4 regions of the Streptomyces sp. NPDC026575 genome follow, and region 1 is predicted to be linked to each of the others. Evidence: riboswitches for the same ligand, from Rfam matches in the RefSeq annotation. Region 1 holds a riboswitch; each other region holds the start of a gene.
What was found. A riboswitch is a leader RNA that binds a small molecule or an ion and turns the genes downstream of it on or off. The one in region 1 is predicted to bind cobalamin.

Region 1 (7,617 bases):
GCACCAGCCCCAGATGCCGCGACGGCGTACCGGCCCGCCCGTCGCGGCGCAGCGCACCCAGCACCGGCACCCCGGAGGAGTCCATGGCCTCCCGCAGCAGCTCCTCATGGCGGTCCGAGCCGACCTTGTTGAGGATCACCCCGGCCAGCCGCACCTCCGGGTCCCAGGACGCGAAGCCGTGCACCAGGGCGGCCACCGACCTCGACTGCGAGGACGCGTCCACCACCAGCACCACCGGCGCCCGCAGCACCTTCGCCACCTGCGCCGTCGACGACAGCTCGCCCCTCCCCGACGCCCCGTCGAACAGCCCCATCACGCCCTCGACGAGCGCGAGATCGGCGCCCGCCGCGCCGTGCAGGAACAGCGGCGCGATCCGGTCGGGACCGCACAGGTAGGCGTCCAGGTTGCGGCCGGGGCGGCCGGTCGCCAGGGAGTGGTAGCCGGGGTCGATGTAGTCGGGACCCACCTTGTGCGGCGACACCGTGAGCCCGGCCTCGGCGAACGCCGCCATCAGGCCGGTGGCCACCGTCGTCTTGCCCGCGCCCGACGACGGCGCGGCGATCACCAGCCGCGGAATCGACCCGTTGCTCATACCCGGCTCACCATTCGATGCCCCGCTGGCCCTTCTGCCCCGCGTCCATGGGGTGCTTGACCTTCGTCATGTCCGTCACCAGGTCGGCGAAGTCCAGCAGCGCCTCGGGGGCGCCGCGCCCGGTGATGACGACATGCTGCGTACCGGGACGGTCGCGCAGCACCGACACCACCTCCTCGGTGTCGATCCAGCCCCACTTCAGCGGATAGGCGAACTCGTCGAGCACCAGCAGCTTGTAGGTCTCCGCGGCGAGGTCCCGCTTGACCTGCTCCCAGCCCTCGCGCGCCGCGTCCTCACTGGAGGCGATATCGCGCTGCACCCACGACCAGCCCTCGCCCATCTTGTGCCAGGCGACGGTGCCGCCCTCGCCGGATGCGCCGAGCACCTTCAGCGCCCGCTCCTCGCCGACCTTCCACTTCGCCGACTTCACGAACTGGAACACCCCGACCGGCCAGCCCTGGTTCCAGGCGCGCAGCGCCAGCCCGAACGCGGCGGTGGACTTGCCCTTGCCCTGGCCGGTGTGGACGAAGACCAGCGGGCGGTTGCGGCGCTGGCGGGTGGTGAGCCCGTCGTTCGGTACGACGGACGGCTGTCCCTGCGGCATTACGCGGCCTTCCTGTTGGCGTGATCGGTCCGGTTGCCCTGCACGGTCCGGACGAGCGCGGAGACGCTGTCCGCGCGCAGCTCGTCGAGGGTGACGGCCGTGCCCTGCAGCTCCCGGGCCAGTTCGCCCGCGAGCCCCAGCCGCACCGGGCCCGCCTCGCAGTCCACGACCACCGAGGCGGTGCCCTCGGCGGCCAGCAGCCGGGCGGCGCGGGCGGCCCGGGCGACCGGCTCGGGGCCGCCGGTCGCCCGCCCGTCGGTGACGACCACCAGCAGCGGGCGGCGCGAGGCGTCCCGCATCCGCTCCACCCGCAGCACCTCGTGGGCCCGCAGCAGCCCCTCCGACAGCGGCGTGCGGCCGCCCGTCGGCAGCTGCTCCAGGCGCGCGGCACCCGCCTCGACCGACGACGTCGGGGGCAGCGCCAGGTCGGCGCCGGCGCCCCGGAAGGTGATCATGCCGATCTTGTCGCGCCGCTGGTAGGCGTCGAGCAGCAGCGAGAGCACCGCGCCCTTGACCGCGCTCATCCGCTTGCGGGCCGCCATCGAGCCGGACGCGTCCACGACGAACAGCACGAGATTGCCCTCGCGGCCCTCGCGCACCGCCTCGCGCAGATCGTCCCTGCGCACGACCAGACCGCTGCCCCGCCGCCCGCGCGCGTGCTGGTGCGGGGCCGCGGCCTGCACGGTCGCGGCCAGGTGCAGCTTGCCCAGCGCGCCCTGGGGGCGGCGGGACCCGGTCGTCCGGCCATGTGCCGTACGGGCCCGCGAGCGGCGGCCGTCGGCGCCCTCGCCCAGGCCCGGTACGTCCAGCCGGCGGGTCCGGAACGGCTCGGCGGCCCCGACGGCCGACTTCTCACCGGCCGCGCCCGCCTGCGGCCGGGGCTCGGGCTCCGGCTCGGACTTCTCGGGCGCCTGGGGGGCCTCGGGCGCCTGCGGGGCCTGACGCTCCTGCTGGTGCGGCAGTTCGGCCCCCGGCGGCGGCTCCTGCGGCCCGCCCTCCTGCGGCGGAGGCGCCCCGCCCGGACCGCCCCCGTCGGGGCCGCCGTCCGGACCGTCCGGCTCCGGATCGTCCTCGCCGTCCGCGCCCTCGTCCGCCCCGCCGAACTCCTCCAGCGTCCGGTCGAGCTTGTCCTCGTCCAGGCCGGGGGCGTCGAAGGGATTGCGGCGCCTGCGGTGCGGCAGCGCCAGCAGCGCCGCCTGCCGGACGTCCTCCTCCTCGACGTCCCCGCGCCCCGCCCACGCGGCCAGCGCCGTGGCGGTGCGGGCCATCACGATGTCCGCGCGCATCCCGTCCACCTCGAAGGCGGCACAGGTCGCCGCGATCTGGCGGAGCGCCGCGTCGCCCAGCACCACGCTCGGCAGCAGCTCCCGGGCGGCGGCGATGCGCCCGCGCAGCGCCTCCTCCTCGGCCGCCCAGCGCGCCGCGAAGCCTGCCGGGTCGGCGTCGTACGCCAGCCGCCGGCGGACCACCTCCACCCGCTGCTCCGGCTCGCGCGAGGCCGCGACCTCGACCGTGAGCCCGAACCGGTCCAGCAACTGCGGCCGCAGCTCGCCCTCTTCGGGGTTCATGGTGCCCACGAGCAGGAAGCGCGCCGCGTGCCGTACGGAGACGCCCTCGCGCTCGACGTAGGAGGCGCCCATGGCGGCGGCGTCCAGCAGCAGGTCCACCAGGTGGTCGTGGAGGAGGTTGACCTCGTCGACGTAGAGGATGCCGCGGTGCGCGTCCGCCAGCAGTCCCGGCTCGAATGCCTTCACGCCCTCCGACAGGGCCCGTTCGATGTCCAGCGCGCCGACCAGCCGGTCCTCGGAGGCGCCGACCGGCAGCTCGACCATGCGCGTCGGGCGGTGCTCGACGGCGCCCGGCTCGTGCGGCCCGTCAGGGCAGCCGGGGTCGGGGGCGGCGGGCGCGCAGGCGAAGCGGCAGCCGCCGACCACGTCGACGGCCGGCATCAGGGCCGACAGCGCACGCACCGCGGTGGACTTCGCGGTGCCCTTCTCGCCGCGTACCAGCACACCGCCGACCGCGGGGCTCACCGCGTTCAGCAGCAGCGCGAGCCGCAGGTCGGCCATCCCGACGACCGCGGTGAAGGGGTACTGCGGGGTCGTGTTGTGCACCGTTGTCATGCCTTGTCATCCTCCACGTCGCCGGCCCGATCCGTCCCATGCGTACCCCTCATGGCGCCCCCGGAGGCACGAACGGCAGCCCCTCCGGCACCCCTTCCTCGATCAGCCGCAGCAGCGCGTCGGTGTCCGCGTGCTCCTCGATCAGATCGCCCAGCCGGTCCAGCTGCTCCTCGCGCAGCGCGGCGAAGCTGGTGTCGGGGGCCGGGACGAAGGCCCGCCCCGCGTCCGCCGCCACCCGCCGCAGGAACGCCCGGCGGAAGCCGTCGCTCTCCAGGGAGCCGTGCCAGTGCGTGCCCCATACGGAGCCGACCCGGCAGCCGTCCAGGAACGCCTCGTCGCCGCCGGTCACTTCGGCGACGCCGTGGTGGATCTCGTACCCCTCCACCGGCTCGCCCAGCGCCGCCCCGGCCGGCCGCGCGAGGGTCTTCTCCGCCGCGAACCGCACCCGTACGGGCAGCAGCCCCAGCCCCTCGACCGTGCCCGCCTTCGACTCGACCTCGTCCTCGATGCGCTCGCCCAGCATCTGGAAGCCGCCGCAGATGCCCAGCACCGGGCGGCCCTCGGCGGCCCGCCGGGCGATCGCGTCCGCGAGACCGCGCTCGCGCAGCCACGCGAGCGCCCGGACGGTGCCCCGGGTCCCCGGCAGCACCACCAGGTCCGCGTCGGCCAGCTCCTCGGCCCGGTCCACGAACCGCACCACCACGCCCGGTTCGGCGGCCAGCGCGTCCACGTCCGTGAAGTTCGACATCAGCGGTACGGCGGCGACCGCGACCCGCAGCACGTCGGCGCCGTGCGGCGGCGCCACCGTGCTCTCGCGCACCGCACCGCGCAGCGAGACCCGCAGGCCGTCCTCCTCGTCGATGCCCAGCCCGTGCGCGAACGGCAGCACGCCCAGCGTCGGCCGCCCGCTCAGGCGCCGCATCATCTCCAGGCCGGGCTCCAACAGCGTCACATCGCCCCGGAACTTGTTGACGAGGTACCCCGCCACCAGCGCCTGGTCCTCCTTCGACAGCAGCGCGGTGGTGCCGAAGAAGGACGCGAACACCCCGCCGCGGTCGATGTCGCCGACCACGACGACCGGTATCCGGGCGGCTCGGGCGATGCCCATGTTGACGATGTCGGTGCGCCGCAGATTGATCTCCGCGGGGCTGCCGGCGCCCTCGCAGATCACCGCGTCATGGGTACGCCGCAGCTCCGCCAGGCAGTCGGTCACCGTGCCCAGCAACTGCTCCTGCCGGCCCGCGTGGTAGCCGCGGGCACTGAGCTCACCGACCGGCCTGCCCAGCAGCACCACCTGGCTGCTGCGGTCGCCGCCCGGCTTGAGCAGCACGGGGTTCATCAGCGCGGTCGGCTCCACCCGCGCCGCGGCGGCCTGCATCGCCTGGGCCCGGCCGATCTCCGCGCCCTCGCGCGTGACGAACGAGTTCAGCGACATGTTCTGCGCCTTGAAGGGCGCCACCCGCACGCCCTTGCGCACCAGCCAGCGGCAGATCCCCGCCGTCACCACGCTCTTGCCGGCGTCCGACGTCGTACCGGCCACCAACAGGCCCCCGCCGACGGTCCCGCCGGACGCCTTGCTCCGCCCGTTCACCGGCTCTTCCTCCCGCTCCCGCGGCGCGCCGCGCCCCCGTGGGACACCGCGCCCGCTACCAGCCGTCCCGCCACCGTCGCCGCCAGCGCCAGCGCGCTCACCTTCCGCGACAGCCGTACCGCCCGCTCGATGTCGCCCGCCGCGACCGGCCGCGCCCCGCCGTTGAGGACCGGGCGGTGCTCGACCCGCCCGCCGTACGCCAGCGTGCCGCCCAGCCGGACGCCCAGCGCACCCGCGAACGACGCCTCCACCGGGCCCGCGTTGGGGCTCGGGTGCGCGCCGCCGTCCGCCCGCCAGGCCCGCAGCGCGCCGCGCCGGTCGGGGCCGGCGAGCACGGCCAGGGTGGCGGTCAGCCGGGAGCCGGGCCAGCCGGCGAGGTCGTCGAGCCGGGCCGAGGCCCAGCCGAAGCGGCGGTGGCGCGGCGACTTGTGACCCACCATCGCGTCCAGGGTGTTCACGGCCCGGAACGCCACCAGACCGGGCACCCCGCCGAGCGCACCCCACACCAGGGCGCCCACCACCGCGTCCGAGGTGTTCTCGGCGACCGACTCCACCACCGCGCGGGCCAGCTGCGGCCCGTCCAGCGCCTGCGGATCGCGCCCGCACAGATGCGGCAACCGCTCCCGCGCCACGTCCAGATCGCCCACCGCGAGCGCCCCGCCTATGGCGCGTGCCTCCCGGCCCAGCGAGGTGCCGCCCAGCACGGCCCAGACCGTCGCCGCGGTCAGCGCGACCCGGGCGGCGCGCGAGGGTCCCGCGGCGCGCTGGAGCAGGGCGGCCCCGGCGGCCGCACCGCCCGCGCACAGCACGGCATGCGCCGTGCCGTACCCGCGGTGGTCGCGCCACAGCCGGCGCTCCACGGCGCCCGCGGCCCGGCCGAACGCGGCCACCGGATGGCCGCGCCGCGGATCCGCCGCGATCAGGTCGGCGAGAAAGCCCAGGGCCGCGCCGCACGCGTATCCCGCGTGTTCGCCGCGCATCGGGTCAGACCGCCGGAAGGGGCCCTGCGGGGGCGTGCAGTGGGGCTTTCGAAGGGCGGCCGGGCATGGCGGTATGTCCTCACTCAGGGTCCGCGCCCTGGCTCGACGTGACGGCGACAAGAGTCTCCTGGCTCCCGGATCGGCGTGGCCCCCGGCCTTCCAGTCCTGGTACGCCGTCAGACGTACGCGAGGCGGACCGTGGCCTTCGCTGGAGGAACGCTCCCCGGTGACAGTGGCGGGACCGCGCCGGATTCTCACCGGACTTCCTCATCTGTCGCCGATTGGCTCCGGCAGTCCACCACGCCCCGCGAACGCCCGTCAACTCACCCTTGACCTGCGACGCTGCCCCGTGGACGGCGCTGTGGCACACGCCACAGGGTGGCGGCCGCGTCACAGACGGTTGCCTGCGCCCCTGATCCCACGTCACTATCTGTGGCACGGGGGCGAAGGGGCCGCCGGAAGGGGGCTGGGGGATGCCGGAGAGCGCCGGTCATCACGAGATCCGCATCAGGATCACGGGGACGAACAATCCGCAGCAGGACATCGACGACCTCCAGGTGTGGCTGGAGCGCGAACCCTGGCTGAGCCGCCGGGACCACAGCTGGGAGCAGCGGCCGCGCCCCGCCCAGGAGGCGGCCGGCCCCGGCGACATGGCCGTGGGCGTGGACGACCTGATCCTGGTGATCGTCGGCGCGGTCGCCGCCGAGGTCACCAAGGGGCTGGGCATAGCCCTGCGGGAGTGGCTGCGGCGCCGCGGGGAGGAGCGGGCCGAGGGCGAGGCGCCCGCCGTCGACGCCGGCACGGGCGGTGAGCTGCAGGCGATCGGCGACACCGACCGCCCCGATCCGGGCGGACCGGCACGCGAGGGCGGCAGCACCGGCGAGGGCTGACCGGATGTCCGAATACGACGCGCGGGGCAAGATCAACCGGGCGCTGCTGGTCTGTGTCCACGACTACACCACGCTGACCGGCCTGCCGGCGGTGGAGGACAACGCCCCCGAGCTGCGGCGGGCGCTGACCGCCACCGACCTGTTCACCGCCGACGAGGTCACGCTCTGCCGCCCCACGGAGCCCTGGGAGCTGGGGCAGGCCCTCAAGGCCGCCGCCGACGAGGCCCGCGGTCTGCTGCTGGTGCACTTCTCCGGCCACGGCCGGGTCCGCAGCGACGGCGGCGATCTCCAGCTGATGGTCGGCTCCTCGGTGCCCCGGCAGAGCCACACCACCGTCTCCTGGCAGGACATGGTGCTCTCCTGCCTCGACAACGCGCGGGCCGAGCGCATCGTGATCGTCCTGGAGTGCTGCTACGCCGGCAACGCCGACGGCGCCTTCCACTCCCTGCGCAAACCCATGTCGCTGCTGATGGCCGCCCAGCCCAACCGCCGGATCTTCAGCGGCGAGGAGCCGGCCGGCGGCAGCCTCTTCACCCGCGCCATGGTGGAGGTCCTCGAACGCGGTATCCCCGGCCGGCGCTTCGTCGCCTTCGAGGACCTCGTACGCCAGCTGCGCACCCGGCTCGCCGACGAGCGGACCCCGATGGGGGACGTCTGGGAGCCGCGCTCCGCGAAGCAGAACACCCTCGACGACGTCATCCTGTCCTTCGCCACCCCCGAGGCCCCGCTGCCCACGCCGCCGCGGGTCCGTTTACGCCGCTGGTTCAACCAGCACATCCGGGCCCGGATGCGGCTCCTGATCGCGCTGTGCACCGTCCTCGCGCTCACCGCCGCCAC
Region 2 (7,617 bases), on a different contig from region 1:
TGGCCACGGCGATGCCGGAGCCGGCGACGAGCCAGGCCCGCGGGCCCCAGCGCTCGGGGCGGTAGCGGGTGCGCAGCGTGCGGCGGCCGCCGAGCCACAGGCCGGCGAGGGCGGCGGCCAGCCCGGCGAGGAGCAGCGGCAGACCATAGCCGGCCCCGGTGCCGCCGAGCAGGCCGTAGGTGCCGGCGCAGATGCCGAGGAGACCGCCGAGGGTGAGAGCGGAGGTGAGGCGACGTACGGCGCGAGGCACTTGGGCGCTGCGGCCGTAGCCACGGGCGTCCATGGCCGCGGCCAGGGCCACCGAGCGCTCCAGCGCGCCCTCCAGCACCGGCACGCCGACCTGGAGCAGTGCCTTGAAGCCGCGGTCGGGGCGGCCGCGCAGCCGTCGGGCGGCGCGCAGCCGCTGGACGTCGGCGACCAGGTTCGGCGCGAACGTCATGGCGACGACGACCGCCACCCCCGCCTCGTACAGCGCGCCGGGCAGGGACTTCAGCAGCCGCGACGGGTTGGCCAGGGCGTTGGCGGCGCCCACGCAGATGAGGAGGGTGGCCAGCTTCAACCCGTCGTAGAGCGCGAAGACCATGCCCTCCGCCGTGACCCGCCCGCCGATCCGGACGCCCTTCGCCCAGTCGGGCAGCGGAACTTCGGGCAGTGTGACGAGGGTGTGGGTACCGGGGATGGGGGAGCCGAGGACGAAGGCGAAGGCCAGCCGAATGGCGATCACGACCAGACCGAGCTTGACGAACGCGCCGTAGGAGCGGGCCCAGGGCGCGTCCGTGCGCCGCGCCGCGACGACATAGCCGGCCACGCCCACCAGCAGCCCCAGCAGCAGCGGGTTGGTGGTGCGCGAGGCCGCGGTGGCCAGGCCGAGGGCCCACAGCCACCAGGCGCCGGCGTGCAGCGCGGTGGTACGGGTCGCCTGCGGGGCGCTCATCCGCGCCGGCGGCGCGCCTGCCACACGGCCGCCGCGCCCAGTACGACGACGGCCGCGACACCGCCGAGCAGCCCGGCGGACGGTCCGCCGTCACCCCCGGAGCCGGCCCCCTTCGCCCCGTCCGCACCCTGCCCGTCGGCGGACTGCTTCGGGTCGGCGGACGCCTTCGCCCCGCCCGATCCGCTCACCTGGTCCGCGCACCCCGTCTCCGGATAGCCGGCGATGGCGCACAGCAGCGCATTGGAGTCATAGCGCAGCCGCCCGGCGACCGCGGCCAGCGCCTCGCCCGCCGAGGCGTCCTCGGCCACCTGGGCGCACTCCGTCCGCGCCTTCGGCGGGCGCTCGCCATCGGGAGCGTCCTTCGCGGTACCGAAGTCGATGACGACGCCGATCCGCTTGCGGCCGTCCTTGGCGGGCGTCTCGCGGCAGATCGCGTCGAAGTCGGCGGCTGCGCGCGGTTTGCCGGCCGCGGCCGAGTCGGCGCTGACGGTGAAGCGGAAGCCCTCGACCGCGCCATCGGCCGGGCGCACGGTGGCCGGCCCCTGGGTGGCGTAGGCCCAGGAGCCGCCGCTCCCGCCGTCCCAGAAGGACCAGTAGCGGTACTCCTGCGCCTGGGCCGGCCCGGCGGCCAGCCCGGTGACCGTGCCGGCCAGCAGCAGCGCGCCGGCGATCCGGGTGCGCCGCGTCGGCTGCGGCAGCTGCCTCGGCCGCATCAGAGTGCGTTCTTCTTCTTACGGCCGCTCAGCAGGAAGCCGATGCCGGCGCCGAAGGCGAGCGCGACGCCGACGACCCACCAGACGTTGACGCCGCCGTCGCCGTCCTTGTGGTCCTCGGCGGCCGGCGCGGCGGTACCGGCCGGCTTGGGTCCGGTCGCGTTCAGCGCGGCCACCAGATCGCTGCCCCCGAAGGAGCGCGGGTCGGTGCCGGTGGCGTGCGCGGCGAGCACCAGCTGGGCGTACGCGGCCGGGCCGTTCTCCTTGGCCCAGCCCGCGGCGTTCTTCTCCAGCCACTTCAGCGGCTTCTGGGCGGCGGCCCCGTGCGAACCGGCCGCCAGCGCCACCACGGCATCCGCGGTGTTGCCGACATCGGGCTGCTTCTCCTGGCCCGGCATCGCGGAGAGCAGATGCTGTCCGTTCCGGTCGAGCTGGGCGACGAGGTGGGCGGCGCCGCCGGCCGCGGCCGACGCCGCATCGCTGGACTTCTCCGGCTTGCCGTCCTTGCAGGTCAGAGGCTTGACAGGGGTGTCCGCGCGCTTCCCGGCCGGTGCGACGACGAAGCCCTTGCCCAGCGCGCCGGTCGCGGCGGCCGCGGTGGCGTCCGCGTTCGGCGCCGCACCCTTGAGCTGGAAGGCGAACGCGCCGCGCTCGTCCTCCTTCGCCGCACAGCCCAGCTGGAAGGTGAGCAACGCGTCGTAGGGGGTCTTGCCGCCCTTCTTCGACGTGACCGACTCCGGCTTCTCGCCGGCCGCCGTGAGCGCGCCGATCACGACGGAGGTGGAGTTGGCGTCGCTGGGCGAGCCGGCCATCGAGCTCCAGCCGCCGTCGTCGTTCTGCACCGACTTCAGCCAGCTCACGGCCTTCTTCACGGTCTCGCCGTGCCCGCCGAGCGCGGCCAGCGCCTGCACCGCGGCGGCCGTCTGGTTGGTGTCCCGCATCGTCTTCGCGTCACAGGACCGCTTCGGCTCGGCGCGGAAGGCGGTGAACGAGCCGTCGGCGCACTGCTGCCCGACCAGCCAGTCCACGGCCGACGCCGCCGGCCGTACGCCGACCGTGTCCTGCGCCAGCAGCGCGAGCGACTGCCGCCAGACACCGTCGTACTGCGGGTCCTTGGTGCCGTACAGCCCGTCGGGCAGCTTCTTGGGGGACGCCGAGGGGGCGGCCGCGGGCTCCGCGAACGCGGCGGGGGCGGTGGCCGTGCCCAGCACCGCCACGGCCGCCAGCGCCATGGCGGCGCGGCGCGCCAGGAAGGCGACGGGGTGCGTCGAAGGGGCCTGGGGAGCCATGGAAGCCATGGGGGCCATCGGGTCGGTGCCTCTCGGGTCGGGTCGCGGCGGTGGTACGCAGCCGCGCTCGGACGACCGCCGAGCGCCGATCCTGCGATCGGGCGCGGTGGCACCGGGCTCAGCTCCGTATACCTCGACGGTGCCGCGCACCGGACCGTCCGCGCGGGCGGCGGTTCCGGTGGCGGGAGCCTTGGTCGTGCCCCAACGGGTGCTCCGGCTCGTACGGCCATCTGCGCCGCGCACTGCGCGGGCCGCCGGCCGTCCTCACGGTTGCGGGTCAGCGCCGGATTTCCACCGGCTTCCCCCGATCGGGTACGGATGAAGTTGTCCCGCACACCTTAACCGGCGCCCGGACGGGGCCCGCCCGCACGTACGAGCCGGGGAAGGCCGACGGTGGCCACGCGCGGCACAGGAACAGCGCCGACGTCGCCAGGCCGCGCACAGGCGCGAGGTGCGTCACACCTCCCTCACGCGTCACACCGACTCGGCGGCGCGAGTGCCCTCGCCCCGCCCGCCGCCTCGCCCGAGGCTCCCGCGCGTGCGTCACACCGCCTCGCGCCTCACACCGCCCGGTAAGTCGCCGGCTCGGAGCCCGGTACCCGCTCCACGCCCCCCTGCTTCACCAGGCGGCGCAGATGTGCCTCGGCCTCCGAGACGGCGATGTTCCGGGAGCCGTAGGGGATCTGCTCCCAGGGACGGTTCCACTCCATGGCCACGGCGAGCTGCCAGGGGGTGAGGGGTTCGCGGAGCAGTGCTCTCAGTCCGGAGAGCCGCTCTTCGTGGTGGGCGATGAGTTCGCGCACCCGGCCCTCGGCGTCGGTGAAGGCGTGCTGATGGGCGGGCAGTACCTCGGCGGGGGCGAGCCGGCCGATGCGTTCGAGGGAGGCGAGGTAGTCGCCCAGGGGGTCGGTGACCGTGCTGTCGTCGGGGTCCCCGTACAGGCCGATGTGCGGGGTGATGCCGGGGAGGAGGTGATCGCCGGAGAAGAGCCGGCCGAAGCCGTGCGCCCGCCCGCCCGGATGCTCCTCCTCCAGATGCAGGCACACATGCCCCGGCGTGTGCCCCGGCGTCCAGATGGCGCGCACCCGGCGTCCCGGCAGGTCGAGCAGCTCGCCGGGCTCGATCCCGCGGTCCGGCAGCGCGGCCCGCCGGCCGGGCGGCCTCCGGCCGCGCCCGCTGCCGCGCGCCTCCCGCAGCGGTGCCAGATGATCGTCCGGCGCGCCCGCGCCCGCGAGCTTGGCGATCAGGTAGTCGAGCCACTCGCCCGGCTCGGCCTCGCGGGTCCGGCGGACCACGGCGGTGTCCGCGGCGTGCATCGCGATCCAGGCGCCGGACGCCTGCCGCACCTTGGCGGAGAGGCCGTGGTGGTCGGGGTGGTGGTGGGTGATCAGGACGCCGTGGAGATCGGTGAGGGCGAAGCCGCAGGCGGCGACGCCGGCGACGAGGGTGTCCCAGGAGTCCGGGTCGTCCCAGCCGGTGTCGATGAGCACCGGTCCGCGGTCGGTCTCCAGGAGGTGGACGAGGGTGTGGCCGAGCGGGTTGTCCGGGATGGGGACGGCGATGCTCCACACCCCGCCCCGGTGGTCGATCACCTGCGTGGTCATCCCGGTCCCCTCTCGGTGTGGCACACACCCCGACACCCCGCACCTGCCCTCTCACTATAACTAGAACCGGTTTCAAGGAGGCGCGAAGTCACCTACCGTGGGCGGCGGTTGGGGTGGTGGTGGGGATTTGGTCCGCGCCGTGGACTCCTCCAACTAGAACTGGTATCAGTTTCTGACGTGGTGAACCGAGCGGCGCCGAGGCGATCGACTGACACGGCGTCACCAGTCGGCGCGGTAGCGCGGCACAGGCCCCTCGGGCGGTCCGCGTCGGTGCGCACCCACATCGGACAGGCGGCCAACCCGCAGGAGGCGGCAGCGATGAGCGACCTCGTCGAGCACGGAAAGCTCTACATAGGCGGACAGCTGGTCGATCCGGCCGGCCGGGACACGATCGAGGTCGTCTCACCGCACACCGAACAGGTCATCGGCCGCGTCCCGCACGCCTCGCGGGCCGATGTCGACCGTGCGGTGGCCGCGGCCCGTACGTCCTTCGAGTCCGGGGTGTGGGCGAACGCCCCGTTGGCGGACCGGATCGCGGTGGTGACCCGCATCAAGGACGCCTTCGCCGCGCGCAGCGAGGAGATCGCCAGGGTCATCAGCTCCGAGAACGGCACCCCGTTCACCTCCGGCGTCATGGTGCAGTCGCTGGCCTCGGTGCTGGCCTGGGACTCGGCGCTCACGGTGGCCCGCACCTTCGAGGGCGCGGACGGCGGCGCTCCGTTCGAGGAGCGGCGGGCCGGTGTGCTGGGGCCGATCCTCGTACGGCGGGAGCCGGTCGGGGTGGTCGCGGCCGTGGTGCCGTGGAACGTCCCGCAGTTCACCGCCGCGGCCAAGCTCGCGCCCGCCCTGCTGGCCGGCTGCTCGGCCGTGCTGAAGGTGTCGCCGGAGACCCCGCTGGACGCGTACCTCCTCGCCGAGATCGCGTCCGAGGCCGGACTGCCGGAGGGCGTGCTGTCGATCCTGCCGGCGGACCGCGAGGTGAGCGAGTACCTGGTCGGGCACCCGGGAGTGGACAAGGTGTCGTTCACCGGATCGGTCGCGGCCGGCCGGCGGGTCATGGAGGTCGCGGCCCGCAATCTCAGCCGCGTCACGCTGGAGTTGGGCGGCAAGTCCGCGGCGGTGATCCTGCCGGACGCGGATCTGGACGCGGCGGTGGCCGGCATCGTCCCGTTCGCCTGGATGATCAACGGCCAGGCATGTGTGGCCCAGACGCGGATCCTCGCACCGCGCAGCCACTACGACGAGATCGCCGAACGGTTCACCGCGGCCGCCTCCGCGCTCACCGTGGGCGACCCGCTGGATCCGGCCACGGAAGTGGGCCCGCTGGTCGCCCGCCGCCAGCAGCAGCGCTCGCTGGACTACATCGCGCTCGGCCAGCAGGAAGGCGCCAAGGTCCTGACCGGCGGCGGCCGGCCGAAGGGGCAGGACACCGGCTGGTACGTCGAGCCGACCCTCTTCGGCGAGGTCGCCAACTCGATGCGGATCGCCCGCGAGGAGATCTTCGGCCCGGTCATCTGCCTGCTGCCGTACGACGACGAGGCGGCGGCGGTCCGGATCGCCAACGACTCCGACTACGGGCTCTCCGGCTCGGTGTGGACCTCCGACGTCGACCACGGCATCGACATCGCGCGCCAGGTGCGCACCGGTACGTACTCGGTGAACACCTTCAGCATCGACATGCTCGGCCCGTTCGGCGGCTACAAGAACTCCGGTATCGGGCGGGAGTTCGGCCCCGAGGGCTTCGACGAGTACCTGGAGCACAAGATGATCCACCTGCCGGCGGGTGCCTGATGGCGGACCGCTGGCAGGTGGAGGTGGACCGGAGCGTCTGCATCGGGTCGGGGATGTGCGTCGGCGCGGCACCGGACGGCTTCCGGCTGGACGCGGCCCGTCAGTCGCACCCCGTGGCGCCGGAGGCGGAGGCCGCCGAGAGCGTTCTGGCGGCGGCGGAGGGGTGCCCCGTGGAGGCGATCATCATCACCGTCGCCGGCAGCGGCGAGGCGGTCTTCCCGCCGGAGGAGTGAGCGGCTCGGGCGGGGGTGGGGCCTTAGGGGGTGGGGGCCTTAGGGGGTGGGGGCGGCGATCCCGTAGGGGTTCGATGGGCCCCTTGCGGGCCAACTACCCGGGCGGGCGGCGGGGCGAACCTCGGCGGACCCGGGTACGCCCCTACCTCGGCCCCTCCGGTGCGGTCAGGTCGATCAGGCGGCAGACCGTCTCGATGTCTATCTTCACCTGGGCGATCGAGGCGCGGCCCGACAGCCAGGTGATCAGTGCCGAGTGCCAGGTGTGCTCGATGACCCGTACCGCGGAGAGCTGCTCCGGGGTGGGCGCGGCCTCCAGCCCCATCGCGTCCAGGATGATCGCCGTCGTCAGCCGGGAGACGGTGTCCACCTCCGGGCTCACCGACCGGTCGGCGAAGGTCAGCGCGCGCACCATCGCATCCGCGAGGTGCGGTTCGCGCTGCAGTGCGCGAAACGCCCGCATCAGGGTCTGGGCGACCCGCGCGCCCGGATCCTGCTCCGACGGCGGGCGCTTGCGCAGCGTCTCGTGCATGTGCTGGAGCTGGTCCTGCATGGTGGCGACCAGCAGATGCACCTTGGAGGGGAAGTAGCGGTAGAGGGTGCCGAGCGCGACGCCCGAGGACTCGGCGACCTCGCGCATCTGCACGGCGTCGAAGCCGCCGCGGGACGCCAGTTTGGCGCTGGTGTGCAGGATGCGGCGGCGCCGGGCCTCCTGACGCTCGGTCAGGGGAGGACTCGCGGGAAGCGCCGCCTTGGCCGCCTTGGATTCCGTAGTCATATTTCCCATTCCATGGCATTCCGTCCGCGATGCGGTGAGTGCCGGTGGTTCGATCGGCACAGCATGGCAGGGGGGCGGGTGGTGGCGCGAATCACCTGGTGCGGCTCTTTTCGCATCGGTCCTGGCCGGTAGATTCGAAGTTCGGTGAACTGATCAGTAGCCCGTCAGTTCTGTAACTTGTTCTAGATTACCGCCAGCGGTTACGCTCCGGCGAAAGTCCAGTGAGAAGGGGGCCGAGCGTGACCGCAGAGGCCGTCCAGGCAGCCGCGCCTCGCCCC
Region 3 (7,617 bases), on a different contig from region 1:
GACCGCATCGAGCCGCCGCAGCCGGTCGCCGGCCGCCGACACCGCCTCGTCGGTGGCGTCCAGCAGCGCCCGCACGGTCGCCAGCCGGCTCGTGGCGTCCGCCCAGCGCTGCTCGTCCCGCGCCTGCTGCGCCTCCCGCAGCTTGACCTCGGCCTGCTGTACGGACTGCGCCGCCTGCTCCGGTACGTGCTGCAGGTCCTGCCAGCATGCCGCGCTGTAGCGCCGCCGCAGCTCGCTGAGGACCGGATCGACCTTCCCGGCGCGGGTGGTGATCGCCTGCGCCCGGGTCCGCAGCGACACCAGCCGCTTGTCGATCTCCGCGGCCTTCGCCGGCAACCGCTCGGCCTCGGCCCGTATGCCCTCCGACCTGCGCAGCACGTCGTCGGCGCGCCGGATGGTCTCCTGTACGCCATGCTGCCCGGCGCCCTGATTGAGCTTGGTCAGCTCCGGCCCGAGCGCCGCCAGCCGGGCCGCGAGATCGTCCGCCCGTATGCCCTGGGCCCGGACCGTGTCCAGCGCATCGCTCGCCGCCAGCAGCGCCTGCCGCGCCCGCTCCACCGCCGGGGCGAGCTGCGCGAGCTGCGTCTCGGCGGACTGCAGCAGCGGCCCCAACCCCTGCGCGAACCGGTCGAGATCGCCCTTGACCCGGTCCAGCTCCTCCTTGGCCCGCGTCAGATCGGCCCGCGCCCGTGCCATCGCGGCGCCGTCCAGATCATCACGGTCGAGATCATGGGAGTCGACCGCGGTGATATAGCCGTGACTCACCTCGTCGATCCGCCGTCCGAAGCCCTCGTAGTCCGCCGCGGCCCGCTGCGCCTGCGGGGAACTGTCCACCGCGGTGATCGTCTCTATGGAGATCCGCAGGTCCCGGTGCGCGGTGTCCAGCTCGTAGAACGCCGACGCCGCGGCGTCCTTCGCGGCCTGCGCATCGGCCCGCTGGCTCTCCCCGCGCCCGAACCAGCGACGAGTCCCCCCGCCGGCGAACGCCAACGGAGCCATCGCGATCAGCAACGGCAACGGCAGCAACGCGAGCGTCACCGCATCCCGGACCGGGCCCCCACGCGTGCGACGGCGTTCTCGCTGCTCATGCGGCTGCGTGTGTGTCGCCGTCACTTCCCTCTCCCGATCACATCGCCCCAGGACGGATGCCATTCTCCCACTCACCGGAAACGAACACACCGGCCGGTAAGTTCGCACTTCGCGCACTGGTTTGCAGTTCAGCCCTGATGGCAAGGTAGTCTGTCGGCTCGACCAGGGCGCATAGCTCAGCGGTAGAGCGCTGCTCTTACAAAGCAGATGTCGGCGGTTCAAATCCGTCTGTGCCCACTCCTTGCGTAGAACGACGAAGGCCCAGGTCATCCGAGGTGAAATCGGATTCCTGGGCCTTGATCATTTTCTGCTGCGGACAGGGGCGGGCAGGGGCCGTCGCGAAACCGCGCTGCCGCCCTTCACCGAGGTCGATCTGCGAGACTGGACAGAAGCATGCCGGCACCGCAGGACTGATGGCAGCGGTCGGCATCAGCGTCGCCGCTCACCGTGAACCGGGCCAGTCGGACGAGGGCCGGGCGCCGCCTACGGGTGCTGCTCCGTTAGGCCGCGACAAGCGGCGCGTCATCGCCGGCACCCTTCTCCCCGAAGAGGAGGCGCAGCCCCACCGCATTCGGCCCTGGTATCCGAGCGGCATGACGGCTCGATCTCACCCTCATGTGGGAGGCATCCGATGCCATTCATCGACATCAAGGTGATCGCAGGAGTGTTCACGCTCGAAGAGAAGCAGAAGATGGTCGAGGATGTCTCCGAGGCGTTGATCGCCATCGAAGGCGAGGCCCTGCGGCCGGTGACACATGTCGTGGTCACCGAGACGCCCAGCGGCGCATGGGCGATCGGCGGTAAGGCCCTGACAGCCGAAGACGTGCAGGCCAAGAGGGCTGGCCAGCGCAGCCGGTAGGTGTCTTCGAGTTTCTGCCGATCGCCGGGCAGCAGCACATCCGTGACCGGAGCGGGCCCAAGGGCGGGCCGGCGCTGATGCGCTCCGCGCTTGTCGACCCCGTGGCCCCCGACTCGTTCGAGTCGGGGGCCTTCTTCGTGCCCGGGGGGCGGGGGAGGGGCGGGGCTGGGCGTGTTCGGGGCGGTTGTTTGTGGTGGGGAGGCTGTGTATCGTTCCAGAGTATCTTGAAGTTTCAAGTAAGTGGTCGGTGAGCGGTCACGCGATGGCGTGGCGGGAGAACAGGAGCGGGTTCATGGCCGTACGGCGGCTCAATCACGCGGTGCTGTATGTCCGGGATGTGGCGCGGGCTGTTGCTTTTTACGGTGAGGCGCTGGGGCTCAGCGTGGATGTGGAGATACCGGGGCGGGCGGCCTTCCTCAGCGCGCCCGGCTCGCTCAACGATCACGATCTGGGGCTGTTCGCGGTGGGGACGGACGCGCCGGGGCCGGAGGCCGGGCGGGTCGGGCTGTACCACCTGGCCTGGGAGGTCGGCACGCTCGGTGAACTGGCCGCGGCGAAGGCGCGGCTCGGTGAGCGCGGTGCGCTGGTCGGCGCCACCGACCACCTCGTCTCCAAGTCCCTGTACGCCAAGGACCCGGACGGCAACGAGTTCGAGGTGATGTGGCGGGTTCCGCGGGAGGACTGGCCGGGGCCGGAGGAGGCGGACCGGCTGCGACCGCTGGATCTTGCGGTCGCAATGAAGCGCTGGGGGCCGGATCTGGTGACGGGCGCCGCCGCCGGTTCGGCCACCTGAGGTGAGGAGGCGCGGCCCGCGCGCCGTGCCTCAGGAGCTCGACGCCGGTGCCGTCCGCTCTGTCGCCTTCGCCCGGTCTGCCTCCTCCGCTCGCTGCGCCCAGCGCTTCTCCACACCGCTCAGTCGCCAGTACGCCAGCGCCGCGGCCCACACCACGACGAACAGTCCGACGATGATGAAGCCGACGTTGTCGAGGTCGAGGGTGGAGATCCAGCCGGTCAGCGGGTCGTTGAGGGCGAGTTTGTCGTGCAGCACGGTCACCAGCTCGATCGTGCCGATGAAGAAGGCGACGGCGATCGACAGACCGGTGATGGTGAGGTTGTAGTAGACCTTGCGCACCGGGTTGGAGAACGCCCACTGGTAGGCGAAGTTCATGAACGTGCCGTCGAGGGTGTCGAACAGGCTCATCCCGGCGGCGAACAGCAGCGGCAGGCACAGGACCGCGTACCACGGCAGGCCGGCCGCGGCGCCGCTGCCCGCCATCACCATCAGGGTCACCTCGGTCGCGGTGTCGAAGCCGAGCCCGAAGAGGAAGCCGAGCGGGAACATCTGGCCGGGGCGGGAGATCGAGCGCGTGAAGCGCCCCAGGAGGCGGTTCATGAAGCCGCGCGAATCCAGGCGCTGCTCCAACTCGGCCTCGTCGTAACGGCCGTCGCGCATACCGCGGAAGACCCGCCAGATCCCGGCCAGCGCGATGAGGTTGAGGGCGGCGATGAGGTAGAGGAACGTCCCCGAGACCGTGGTGCCGATGGTGCCGAGGACCTGGTGGGTACGGGATTCGTCGTTGAGCAGGGTGCCGGCGAGCTGGGCGCCGCCGGCCACGAGAGCCGCCATCGCGACCACCACGCTGGAGTGGCCGAGCGCGAACCAGAAGCCCACCGAGACCGGCCGCTTGCCGTCGGCCATCAGCTTGCGGGTGGTGTTGTCGATCGCGGCGATGTGGTCGGCGTCGAAGGCGTGCCGCATACCGAGGGTGTATGCGGTGATGCCGAGTCCGGCGCCGAAGACCTGGCTTCCGACGGCGTAGTGGTGCGGGACGACGAGCAGGAAGAGCACACCGAAGGCGACGATGTGCAGACCGGCTATGACGGCCATCAGGCCGGCGGTGCGGACGGTGTCCTGCCGACGCCAGCGGAACGCGGCGGGGGCAGGGGTGTTCGGGGTATCGGTGGACAGGGCCATCCGGCGGTCACGCTCCAGCACCTCGTGGATCAGTTCGTGAGATGCCGTGGCCGGTCTCCTGGCTTACGGGTGCACGCGTCCGTCCCCGCCTTCCCGGCCGCGGGCTGCGGTCAGTGGCGCCGTAGGCGCGCCGTGCGCCTACGGAAAGGGCTGGAAACTCCCCGATCACAGTGGCGAGGGCCGCTCCGGCCTGGGACCACAAGGTCCGGCACCGGTCTTCCCGAACACCACGGCTCGATCACTCTATCTGCCGAGGAGGACGGGCGGGGGTGCGGACCGGCGGCCGCGGCGCTCTCACGGTCGATGGCCGCCGGGAGAGCCGCAGTTCCGGCGCGCGGTGCGCGGTGCGCGGTGGGGCTGGTGTGCCAGGGTGCCGGGTGCCGGGGCATCACGGGGTGGTCCGAGGGTGATCAGTAGTCCAAGGACGAGAGGAAGGCGTGCAGTTCGCGGTCGAAGAGCGCGGTGTTCTCCAGATTGACCATATGGGCCGCGCCCGGTATGCGGACTCTTCGGGCGCCGGGGACGGTCAGCGCTATGGCATGGGCGTTGGCGGAGATGTCCGTACTGTCGAGGTCGCCGTCGAGCACCACCGTCGGCACCCGGACCTCGCTCAGACGGTCCGCGGCCCCGACCTCAAGGGGCATCCCGGCGCCCAGCCCGTCGGCATGCACCTCCACATTGGCCTCGGCGGAGGCGCGCATCCGCTCACGGAACCCCGGGTGCACGGCGGATGGTTCGCGATGCGGACCGTCCACCCACATCCGCAGGAAGTGCTCGACATAGCGCTCCGCGCCGTCCGGAGCGCCGATGGCCGCCACCTGCTCCTTGATGTGCGCCAGGACGAAGGGGTCGGTGAAGGGGCGGCCGCTGATACCGGGGGAGGCGAGCGCGAGGGCCGTCACCCGGGCCGGGTGGGCTATCGCGGTGTCGAGGGCGACCCGCGCACCGTGTGAGAGACCGACGAGGACGGCGCTCGGGGCGTCGAGAGCGTCCAGGAGGGTGCACAGGTCGTCGTGGTTGGCGTAGTCCCCCTCCACCGTGGAGGACAGGCCGTGGCCGCGGAAGTCGTAGCGGATCGCGCGGAGGCCGGAGTTCACCAGCCAGGTGAACTGTTCGTCCCACATGTGCTGGTCGAGCATGCCGCCGTGCAGCAGTACCACCGCGGGGCCCGACCCGGCCGTCTCGTAGAACAGCTCGCCGTCGTCGACCGGCACGAGGCCGTTGTCGACCTCGGACCAGTCGGTGATCGCTCGGGTCATGCTCCGGACCGTCCTTTGGCGTTTGTGTGGTGGGTGGTGGTACTGGCGTGATTGTTGCTTATGGATCTGGTGTCGCCGTCATCATTACTTGTCGTTGATGTCGGCATTCTCCGGTGGAACGTGTGAGCCGTTCGCCAGGTGCCGGAATTCCTCGCCGAGTCGGTCGAGTACATGCAGGGTCGTGCGGACGTCCTCGGCGGGCAGGTCGGCCAGTCGGCGCCGCAGCTCCGTCGCCTCGAACTCCTGGATTCCGCGTATCGCCGCCGCGCCCTCGGTGGTGAGCTCGATCAGGGAGGAGCGGCGGTGTGCGGGGTTGGGTGCCGTCACGACCAGGCCCAGCTCCGCGGCGTGGTTCACCCAGCGCTGCACCGGCTGTCTGTCGAGCCCCATCGAGCGGGCCAACTGCGGCACGGTCCTGGGGCCTTCGCTGTGCAGGGCGTCCAGTAGTGCATGTTCGCCGGCGGTCATGCCCGTACCCGTCAGCTCACGCTCGACCGCGCGGACCACCGTCCGGTGCAGCGGCCACAGGCGTCTGATGACGCCGTACAGCAGGTCTTCGGCGGGCGTGAGCCCCTCTGTGCCCTCCCTGTCGGTGTCCTGCGCGGCGGAACTGTGCGCTCCGGCGCCGTTTTCGCCGGTGTCATGCTCTGCGGCACCCCCCTCATTGACACTCATGATGTCATGATGACATCGATGATGTCGTTTGGGAAGGGGCTTGATGCGGAAAGGAGTTGATGCGAGGCAGGCAGGTGCTGGCGGAAGGCGTCGGCGAGGGAGAGCGGGAGGGCGGATGAAGGTCGGTCTGTTGCGTGCGGTCGGGGTGGCCACGGCGGTGTACGGGGTGGCGGTGACGGCGGTGCCCGATCTGCTGGCGCGGCCTTCGGGGCTGGTCGACGGTGAGGGGAGGATCGAGCGGGCCACCCGGATCTCGCTGCGGCCACTTGCCTGGCGGGAGGTGGCGAGCGGGCTCTCGCTCGCGCTGGCGCCCGAGGGCCCGGCGCTGCGCACCGCCGCGTATATAAGGATCGCGGCCGATCTCGGGGACGCCGTCCTGGTCGGTGCGACGCTGCCGGGCCGGGATCGGAGGGTGAAGGCGGCCGCGGTGTCCGTGGGGTGGGGTGCGCTGTCGGTGGTCGGGCTGCTGGCCGGCGGGCGGCGGCAGGGGGTCAGTCGCCGGACGGGAGCGGGGCCTCTTCGGGGGCGAAGGAGATGACGAGGTCGGCGCGGTCGCGAGTGGCCGCCACGACCCGGGCGTTGGTCTCGTCCGAGGAGTGCACGAACCGTTCGGCATCGGCGTGTGCGCGTCCGAAGCGCTCGTGGCGGTCGATCAGCCGGCGGATCCGCTCCGGGGCGTCCAACTCCACGTACCAGACCTCGTCGAGCAGCGCGCGGACCCGTGACCAGGGCGCGGAGTCGAGGAGGAGGTAGTTGCCCTCGGTGACGACGAGCGGGATATGCGGTGCCACGGCGATGCTGCCGGCGACCGGCTCCTCGATGCGGCGGTCGAAGGCCGGGGCGTAGACGGTGGCGTCCGGGTCCGGCGCGCGCAGACGCGCCAGCAGTGCCTCGTACCCGGCGGGGTCGAAGGTGTCGGGCGCGCCCTTGCGGCCCGTGCGGCCGAGGCGGCGCAACTCCGCCTCGGCGAGATGGAAGCCGTCCATCGGGACCAGCGCCGCCCGTCCGGCCAGCTCCGCCACCAGGTGGGCGGCGAGGGTGGACTTGCCCGCACCCGGTGGGCCGGTGATGCCGAGCAGCCGGCGTCGTGCGGGGGTCGCGGAGCCGGCGAGCCGGCGGGCGCGGGAGAGAAGGTGCCGGAGATCCATGATGGGTCCATCGTGCCTGATCGGCGGCCGGATGGCGGTGGATCGGCCCGGCTTCCTTCGCGTCATGGCCGTGGTGCTCCATGCCGCTCAGTCGAAGTACTCCATGCCGTACTTCGCGCCGATCGCGTTGAGGCGGTCGAGATCGGGGTGGCCGCCCTTCATGGCCACCGGCCCGGCCTCGAACATGTCCTCCACGAACTCCTCCCAGCCGCCCGGTGACGAGATCTGCAGGCAGCGGGCGGGCGGCTGGGAGGCGTTGCGCAGGGCGTGCGGCACGCCCTGGGGGAGCAGGACGCACATGCCCGGGGTCAGGCGGTGTGTGGTGCCGTCGAAGTCGACCTCCATCTCGCCTTCGAGGACGTAGACGAACTCATCGGCGTGGTGGTGGACATGCGGCGGAATGTCGACGTCGAGCTGGTTCTCCAGGATGGCGAGGCGGCCCTCGGTGTCGCTCGTGCGGGCCTTGACGCCGAATCCTGGCGGCAGGGGCACACGGCCCGGGCGCCGTTCGCGGGGCTGCAGGACGAAGAATCGCTCCTTGGGCATGGTGATCGCCGGTCCTCTTCTGGTCGATGCGCAGCGGCATAAACGGAATCGGAATCCGATTCCGCT
Region 4 (7,617 bases), on a different contig from region 1:
GGCTCGGCGGCGGGGTCCGGCGCCGCCTCGGGGGCCTGGTAGGACTGCTCCGCGACGCGGCTGGCGACGACCGAGACGGAGAAGTAGGGGACGGTGTCGGAGTCGATGTCGGCCAGATTGTCCGTGCGTTCGCCGGACATGGTGGCGCGCTCGACATAGTGGGCCTCGGCGAGGCGGCCGGAACGTTCCATCGCCCGGCGGACGGTGGGGAAGGTGCGCCCCAGTTTCATCACGACCGCGGTGTCGGTCGAGGCCAGGCGGGCCGTCAGCTCCTCCTCCGGGAGGGTGCCGGGCAGGATCGTCAGGACCTCGTCGGCCTCGGCGAGCGGTTTGCCCAGGCGGGCCGCGGCGGCGCTGATCGAGGTGACCCCGGGGATCACCTCGGTCGGGTAACGGTGCGCCAGCCGCTTGTGCATGTGCTGGTAGGAGCCGTAGAAGAGCGGGTCGCCCTCGGAGATGACGGCGACCGTGCGGCCGGCGTCGAGGTGGACGGCGAGGCGGGCCGCGGCCTCTTCGTAGAACTCGTCGAGCGCGCCGCGGTAGCCGCCGGGGTGGTCGGTGGACTCGGTGGTGACCGGGTAGACCAGCGGCTCTTCGATGTGGTCGGCGCGCAGATGCTCGGCGGCTATCGCGCGCGCGATGGACCGTCCGTGCCGGGCGCTGTGGTACGCGATGACGTCGGCCGCGGCGATGACCTGGACGGCACGCACGGTCATCAGGGACGGGTCACCGGGGCCGAGGCCCACGCCGTAGAGGCGACCGGTCAGCTGCTGCTCGCTCACGCTTACTCTTCCTCGCTTGCCAGGGCGTTGATCGCGGCCGCGGCCATGGCGCTGCCGCCCCGGCGTCCGCGCACCACGATGTGGTCCAGCTTCGACGGGTGGGCGATCAGCGCGTCCTTGGACTCCGCCGCGCCGATGAAGCCGACGGGTATGCCGAGGACGGCGGCGGGCCGGGGCGCCCCCTCCTCGATCATTTCCAGCAGGCGGAAGAGCGCGGTGGGGGCGTTGCCGACGGCCACCACGGCGCCCTCCATGCGGTCGCGCCACAGCTCCAGCGCGGCGGCGCTGCGGGTGGTGCCCATCCGGGCGGCCAGGTCCGGCACCGACGGGTCGGCGAGCGTGCACAGCACCTCGTTGTCGGCCGGCAGCCGCTTGCGGGTGACGCCGCTGGCGACCATGTTGGCGTCGCACAGGATCGGCGCACCGGCGCGCAGCGCCTTGCGGGCGTTGGCCACCACCTCGGGGGTGAACGCCAGATCGCGTACGAGGTCGACCATGCCGCAGGCGTGGATCATCCGGACCGCCACCCGGCTGACGTCGGCGGGCAGCCCGGCGAGGTCCGCCTCGGCGCGGATCGTGGCGAAGGACTGGCGGTAGATCGCCGCACCGTCCTTCTCGTAGTCGAAGGCGGTCACTGTGGCCTCGTTTCTTGCGTTGCTGGTGGTGCATCCGGCCGTACGACCGATATCTGGTAGCCGTCCGCCGTTGCCAGGACGTCGACCCAGGTGCCGTGAGGGTGGCCGCAGCGGCGCTCGCAGCCGGACCAGTGGACGGGCGTGCCGCCCGCGGGGACGGCCGGGCCGCCGTCCGGCGTCCGCGCGCCCGCGGCGACCGCGTCCGCGGCGTCCGCGCGGACGTCCGTAAGGGACTTGGCGCAGCCGGGGCGGCCGGTGCACGCGCCGAGGCGGTGCCAGGGGGAGGACGGGTCGGTGACCAGGCCGGCGGCGGACAGCTCGGCCGACCGGGCGGCGGCCGCGGCGGGCGCCAGACCGGGCAGGACGATTCCGCGCCAGGGCGTCAGGCGCAGTGCGCCGGAGCCGTCCTGGGCGGCGACGGCGGTGAGCAGGCGCCACTGGGCGGTGCTCAGCCGGCCCAGCGGGGCCAGCACGCACAGGGCGCGGCGGCCGTCGGCGCCCTCGACCACACCTGGAGCGGAGGAGTCGGGGAACTCCTCGGCGCGCGCGGTCGCCGAGCGCAGAGCCGCTGCCCCGTCCGTCACCCGCTCCGCCGTGATGCCCGCCGCCTGGAGCCGCTCGGCGACGTGCCGGGTCGTCAGCGTGTGCCCTTCGGGCAGTTCGCGGATCCGCCAGGCGCCGCTGCCGCTCGCCGCGGCGGCGTCCAGGAACGTCAGGGCGGCGGTGAGCGCGGCGCGCGGTGCGTCCGGGCCGGCGATCCGCAGCGCCGCCGGATCGTCACCGACCCGCAGCAGCGCCGTGCCACCGGCGCCGGTCCGGTCGGCCGCCACGGAGGGTTCTGCGACCAAGCTCACATCCCCGCCCAGCGCCGCCACATCGCCCCGCCCGTCGTCCAGGACGAAGAGGAAACGGCCGGACAGCGCGGTCGCCGACCGGCTCGCGCAGAGCGAAGAGTCCAGGTCACGGGCCCACAACCGCACGTCAGCAGGGGTGTGCCGGTCCAGCCCGGCCAGCGGGGAGGCGAGGATGTTGCGGAGGCGTTCGTGGTGCTCGGAGGGGAGCAGACCGGCGTCGCGCAGCAGCGCGGCGAGCCGGCCGCCGCAGCCCTCGGCGAGGCCGCGCAGTTCCACGTTCCCCCGGGACGTCAGGGAGAGCCGGCCGTCCCCGAGAGCGTCCGCGGCGTCGGCCAGCGCTTCGGCCTGACGCACCGTCAAGTCGCCTGCGGGCACCCGCACTCGGGCCAGCCCGCCGTCGGCCGCCGGGTGCAGTCGCAGCGCCCCCGGGCAGGCGTCACCGCGGTCCCGCAGGGGCGGTTCGGACCCCAGGGGCCGGATCGAGGGGGAGGGCGGCATGGCGGCGAGCATACCCACGACGCCGGGCGGCCGATCCGGGGCGGATCCGGCCACGGACCAGGCGCGGACCGGCCACCCACGCGGCCGCGGCCCCGGCCGGGGCGGAGCACGGCGGTCCCCGGCGGCCGGCCCCCGGGCCCGCTTACCTCGGCCGTCCGCAGCCCTTACTATGCAGGTCGGTGGGTCGGCTGGCCCACCGGACGCCAGCGACGGCGCCCAAGGGAGGAAGCCCGGTGAGAATCCGGCGCGGTCCCGCCACTGTGAACCCGGCCAGCGCCGGGTGAGCCAGGAACTCCCGCCGTCCATACGACCACCCGGGGCGCGGACACCCCGAGGAAGGCCTGCGCTCGCATGATTCTGCTGCTGTCGACCTCCGACACCGACCTGCTCAGCGCCCGCGCGGCCACGGGCCCGGTGCCGTACCGCCTCGCCAACCCCGCCCGCCTCGACGTGGCCGAGCTGCCCGCGCTGCTGGAGGGCACCGACCTCGTCGTCGTACGCCTCCTCGGCGGCATCCGCGCCTGGCAGGAGGGCCTGGACCTGCTGCTCGCCGAGGACCAGCACCGGCCGGTCGTCGTGCTCACCGGTGAACAGGCCCCCGACGCCCAGCTCATGGAGCAGTCCACGGTCCCCGTCGGCATCGCGGCCGAGGCGCACGCCTACCTCGCGCACGGCGGCCCCGCCAACCTCGACCAGCTCGCCCGCTTCCTCTCCGACACCGTCCTGCTGACCGGCCACGGCTTCGAGCCGCCGGCGCCCGCGCCCACCTGGGGCCCCCTCGACCGGGAGAGCCGCAACGACAGCGGCCCGCTGGTCGCCGTGCTCTACTACCGCGCCCACCACATGAGCGGCAACACCGCCTTCGTGCGGACCCTGTGCGAGCAGATCGAGGCGGCCGGCGGCCGCGCCCGCCCGCTCTTCGTCGCCTCGCTGCGCGCGCCCGAGCCGGAGCTGATCGACGCCCTCCGCCCGGCCGACGCGATCGTCACCACCGTCCTGGCCGCCGGCGGCACCAAGCCCGCCGAGGCATCCGCCGGCGGCGACGACGAGTCCTGGGACGCGGGGGCGCTCGCCGCGCTCGACGTGCCGATCCTCCAGGCCCTGTGCCTGACCGGATCGCGCAGCGCCTGGGAGGAGAACGACGAGGGGCTGTCCCCGCTGGACGCCGCCAGCCAGATCGCCGTCCCCGAGTTCGACGGGCGCCTGATCACCGTTCCGTTCTCCTTCAAGGAGGTCGACGAGGACGGCCTGCCGGTGTACGTCGCCGACCCCGAGCGCGCCGCCCGCGTCGCCGGTATCGCCGTGCGCCACGCCCGGCTGCGCCACATCCCGGCCGGCGACAAGCGCCTGGCGCTGGTGCTCTCCGCCTACCCGACCAAGCACTCCCGCATCGGCAACGCCGTCGGCCTGGACACCCCGGCCAGCGCGGTCGCCCTGCTGCGCCGCCTGCGGGCGGAGGGCTACGACTTCGGCGACGAGACCGCCGAGCCCGTCCCCGGTCTGGAGTCCGGCGACGGCGACGAGCTGATCTACGCCCTCATCGAGGCCGGCGGCCACGACCAGGAGTGGCTCACCGAGGAGCAGTTGTCCCGCAACCCGGTCCGCATCCCGGCCGCGGACTACCGGCGCTGGTACGCCACGCTGCCGCAGGAGCTGCGCGACGCCGTCGAGGAGCACTGGGGCCCGGCGCCGGGCGAGATGTTCCTCGACCGCAGCCACGCGGGCGAACCGGGCCGCGACCCCGACGGCGACATCGTCCTGGCCGCGCTGCGCCGCGGCAACCTCCTGATCATCATCCAGCCGCCGCGCGGCTTCGGCGAGAACCCGATCGCGATCTACCACGACCCCGATCTGCCCCCCTCGCACCACTACTTGGCGGCCTACCGCTGGATCGCGGCCTCCCAGGAGGACGGCGGCTTCGGCGCCGACGCCATGGTCCACCTGGGCAAGCACGGCAACCTGGAGTGGCTGCCCGGCAAGAACGCGGGCCTGTCCGCCGCCTGCGGCCCGGACGCCGCGCTCGGCGACCTCCCGCTCGTCTACCCCTTCCTGGTCAACGACCCGGGCGAGGGCACCCAGGCCAAGCGCCGGGTCCACGCCACCCTCGTCGACCACCTCGTCCCGCCGATGGCCCGCGCCGAGTCCTACGGCGACATCGCGCGCCTGGAGCAGCTCCTCGACGAGTACGCGGCGATCTCCTCCATGGACCCGGCCAAGCTGCCCGCGATCCGCTCCCAGATCTGGACGCTGATCCAGGCCGCCAAGCTCGACCACGACCTGGGGATGGACGAACGCCCCGACGACGAGGGCTTCGACGACTTCCTGCTGCATGTCGACGGCTGGCTGTGCGAGGTCAAGGACGCCCAGATCCGCGACGGTCTGCACGTCCTGGGCGGCGCCCCCACCGGCGAGGCCCGCGTCAACCTCGTGCTCGCCATCCTGCGGGCCCGGCAGATCTGGGGCGGCACACAGGCCCTGCCCGGTCTGCGCGAGGCGCTCGGCCTCGACGAGTCCGCCGCGACCCGCACGACCGCCGACGAGGCCGAGGAGACGGCCCGCGCCCTGGTCCAGGCGATGGAGGACGCGGACTGGGACCCGGCCGCGGTGGCCCGCATCGCCGACGGCCACCCGGACGCGGTCGCCGACATCCTCGACTTCGCCGCCCGCCAGGTCGTGCCGCGCCTCGCCGCCACCACCGACGAGATCGACCACGCCGTCCACGCGCTCAACGGCGGCTTCGTCCCGGCCGGCCCCTCCGGCTCCCCGCTGCGCGGACTGGTCAACGTCCTGCCGACGGGCCGCAACTTCTACTCCGTCGACCCCAAGGCCGTCCCCTCCCGGCTCGCCTGGGAGACCGGCCAGGCACTCGCCGACTCCCTCCTGACGCGCTACCGCACCGACAACGGCGAATGGCCGCAGTCCGTCGGCCTCTCCCTCTGGGGCACCAGCGCGATGCGCACCAGCGGCGACGACGTGGCCGAGGCCCTCGCGCTGCTGGGCATCCGCCCCGTCTGGGACGACGCCTCGCGCCGCGTAACGGGCCTGGAGCCGATCGCGCTCACCGAGCTGGGCCGCCCCCGTATCGACGTCACCTTGCGCATCTCGGGCTTCTTCCGGGACGCCTTCCCGCACGTCATCGGCCTGCTGGACGACGCCGTACGGCTGGCCGCCTCGCTCGACGAGCCCGCCTCCGAGAACTTCGTACGGGCTCACGCCCAGGCGGACCTGGCCGCGCACGGCGATGAACGCCGCGCCACCACCCGGATCTTCGGCTCCCGCCCCGGGACCTACGGCGCGGGCCTGCTCCAGCTGATCGACTCCCGCGACTGGCGCACGGACGCCGACCTCGCCGAGGTCTACACCGTCTGGGGCGGCTACGCCTACGGCCGCGGGCTGGAGGGCCGCCCGGCCCGGGACGAGATGGAGACCGCCTACAAGCGGATCGCGGTCGCGGCCAAGAACACCGACACCCGCGAACACGACATCGCCGACTCCGACGACTACTTCCAGTACCACGGAGGCATGGTCGCCACCGTCAAGGCGCTCAAGGGCAAGGCCCCCGAGGCGTACATCGGCGACTCCACCCGGCCCGAGACGGTCCGCACCCGCACCCTCGTCGAGGAGACCTCCCGGGTCTTCCGCGCCCGGGTGGTCAACCCCCGCTGGATCGAGGCGATGCGCCGCCACGGCTACAAGGGCGCCTTCGAACTCGCCGCGACCGTGGACTACTTGTTCGGCTACGACGCCACCACGGGCGTGGTCGCCGACTGGATGTACGACAAGCTCGCCCAGACCTACGTCCTGGACCCCGAGAACCGCGCCTTCCTCCAGGAGGCCAACCCCTGGGCCCTGCACGGCATCGCCGAACGCCTTCTGGAGGCCGAGTCCCGCGGTATGTGGGAGAAGCCGGACGCCGAGACGCTGGCGGCCCTGCGCGAGGCATTCCTGGAGACGGAAGGGGAGCTGGAGGGCGAGGACTGAGCACCGGCGGCCCGTGCGGCGGCGGCGACGGCAGGGACCGGGCGGACGCGCCGGCACCTGCCGGGCGCGCACCCGCCGGGCGGGCCCTGCCGGTCGGTCCCGGGCCGCCCCGTTGACTAGCCGGCCTGGGCCGGCTCCGCGGTGATGTCCCCGTTGCTGGTGATGAGGTCCAGCCGGTAACGCGCCGCCGGATCGCTCGCCACGTCGATGTCCTTGTCGCCGCTGCTGGTCTGTGCGGATATTCGGTAGGGGCCCTTGGGCACCCGCACCGTGACGGAGCCGTTGGACGTCTTCGCCCGGATGTTCTGCGCGGTGGTGGGGGACAGCTCGATGCTTCCGTTGGAAGTCTCGGCGTCGATATGCCGGCCCGACAGGCCGCGTCCGGTGATCTGGCCGTTGGAGGTCCGTACGTGGACCGCTCCGGTGGCGCCGTCCAGCTCGACCTCCCCGGAGCTGGTGGTCACCTCCACCGCGCCCACCTTGCTCAGGCTCACCGAGCCGTTCGAGGTCTCCCCGCTCACCGGGATGCCCGCCGGCGCCTCGATCGTGTAGTCCACCGAGCACTCGTCGCCGCAGTCACCGAGCACCAGCACGCCGTCCTCGACGCGGTACGTCCTGCCCTCGGGCCGGTCGCCGTGGTAGGTGACGGCGCGGTGCACCGACACCGCGCCGCCGCCCTTGCCGCCGTGCACCGTGAGCCCGCCGGAGTCGCCGTCGATCCGGATGGCGGTGATCTTCTTCGACACCGCGGCGTCGTCCTTGAAGGTCTTGGCCGGCAGCAGCCCGCAGGCGCCGAGGCCCCACGCCCCGACGCAGACCATCGCGACGGTCCCGATGACGCGGACGCGCTTGCTCATGAAGTCCCCC

Region 2: linked by a shared signal. The riboswitch ahead of ACZ4NB_RS28690 (prenyltransferase/squalene oxidase repeat-containing protein) and the one ahead of ACZ4NB_RS11820 (cobalamin biosynthesis protein) in region 1 are both predicted to bind cobalamin.
Region 3: linked by a shared signal. The riboswitch ahead of nicT (Nickel transporter NicT) and the one ahead of ACZ4NB_RS11820 (cobalamin biosynthesis protein) in region 1 are both predicted to bind cobalamin.
Region 4: linked by a shared signal. The riboswitch ahead of cobN (cobaltochelatase subunit CobN) and the one ahead of ACZ4NB_RS11820 (cobalamin biosynthesis protein) in region 1 are both predicted to bind cobalamin.

The regions. Positions count from the first base shown of each region.
Region 1 covers NZ_JBVHQM010000007.1:68,728-76,344, reverse strand. The annotation lists gene ACZ4NB_RS11840 (cobyrinate a,c-diamide synthase) at 1-592, opposite strand, end outside; gene cobO (cob(I)yrinic acid a,c-diamide adenosyltransferase) at 600-1,196, opposite strand; gene ACZ4NB_RS11830 (putative cobaltochelatase) at 1,196-3,319, opposite strand; gene ACZ4NB_RS11825 (cobyric acid synthase) at 3,369-4,910, opposite strand; gene ACZ4NB_RS11820 (cobalamin biosynthesis protein) at 4,907-5,890, opposite strand; cobalamin riboswitch at 6,011-6,159, opposite strand; gene ACZ4NB_RS11815 (hypothetical protein) at 6,364-6,780, shown strand; gene ACZ4NB_RS11810 (caspase family protein) at 6,785-7,617, shown strand, end outside.
Region 2 covers NZ_JBVHQM010000024.1:10,895-18,511, forward strand. The annotation lists gene ACZ4NB_RS28680 (energy-coupling factor transporter transmembrane component T) at 1-934, opposite strand, end outside; gene ACZ4NB_RS28685 (SCO2322 family protein) at 931-1,647, opposite strand; gene ACZ4NB_RS28690 (prenyltransferase/squalene oxidase repeat-containing protein) at 1,647-2,945, opposite strand; cobalamin riboswitch at 3,123-3,264, opposite strand; gene ACZ4NB_RS28695 (MBL fold metallo-hydrolase) at 3,497-4,540, opposite strand; gene ACZ4NB_RS28700 (aldehyde dehydrogenase) at 4,859-6,331, shown strand; gene ACZ4NB_RS28705 (ferredoxin) at 6,331-6,564, shown strand; gene ACZ4NB_RS28710 (TetR family transcriptional regulator) at 6,707-7,339, opposite strand; gene ACZ4NB_RS28715 (glycosyltransferase family 4 protein) at 7,579-7,617, shown strand, end outside.
Region 3 covers NZ_JBVHQM010000019.1:139,568-147,184, forward strand. The annotation lists gene ACZ4NB_RS25715 (hypothetical protein) at 1-1,113, opposite strand, end outside; tRNA gene ACZ4NB_RS25720 (tRNA-Val) at 1,255-1,326, shown strand; gene ACZ4NB_RS25725 (tautomerase family protein) at 1,721-1,948, shown strand; gene ACZ4NB_RS25730 (VOC family protein) at 2,241-2,741, shown strand; gene nicT (Nickel transporter NicT) at 2,772-3,923, opposite strand; cobalamin riboswitch at 3,955-4,170, opposite strand; gene ACZ4NB_RS25740 (alpha/beta fold hydrolase) at 4,334-5,182, opposite strand; gene ACZ4NB_RS25745 (MarR family winged helix-turn-helix transcriptional regulator) at 5,267-5,857, opposite strand; gene ACZ4NB_RS25750 (hypothetical protein) at 5,973-6,395, shown strand; gene ACZ4NB_RS25755 (nucleoside/nucleotide kinase family protein) at 6,349-7,005, opposite strand; gene ACZ4NB_RS25760 (cupin domain-containing protein) at 7,093-7,551, opposite strand.
Region 4 covers NZ_JBVHQM010000002.1:29,603-37,219, reverse strand. The annotation lists gene ACZ4NB_RS02505 (precorrin-2 C(20)-methyltransferase) at 1-782, opposite strand, end outside; gene ACZ4NB_RS02500 (precorrin-8X methylmutase) at 785-1,417, opposite strand; gene cobG (precorrin-3B synthase) at 1,414-2,769, opposite strand; cobalamin riboswitch at 2,938-3,086, shown strand; gene cobN (cobaltochelatase subunit CobN) at 3,121-6,750, shown strand; gene ACZ4NB_RS02485 (DUF4097 family beta strand repeat-containing protein) at 6,867-7,607, opposite strand.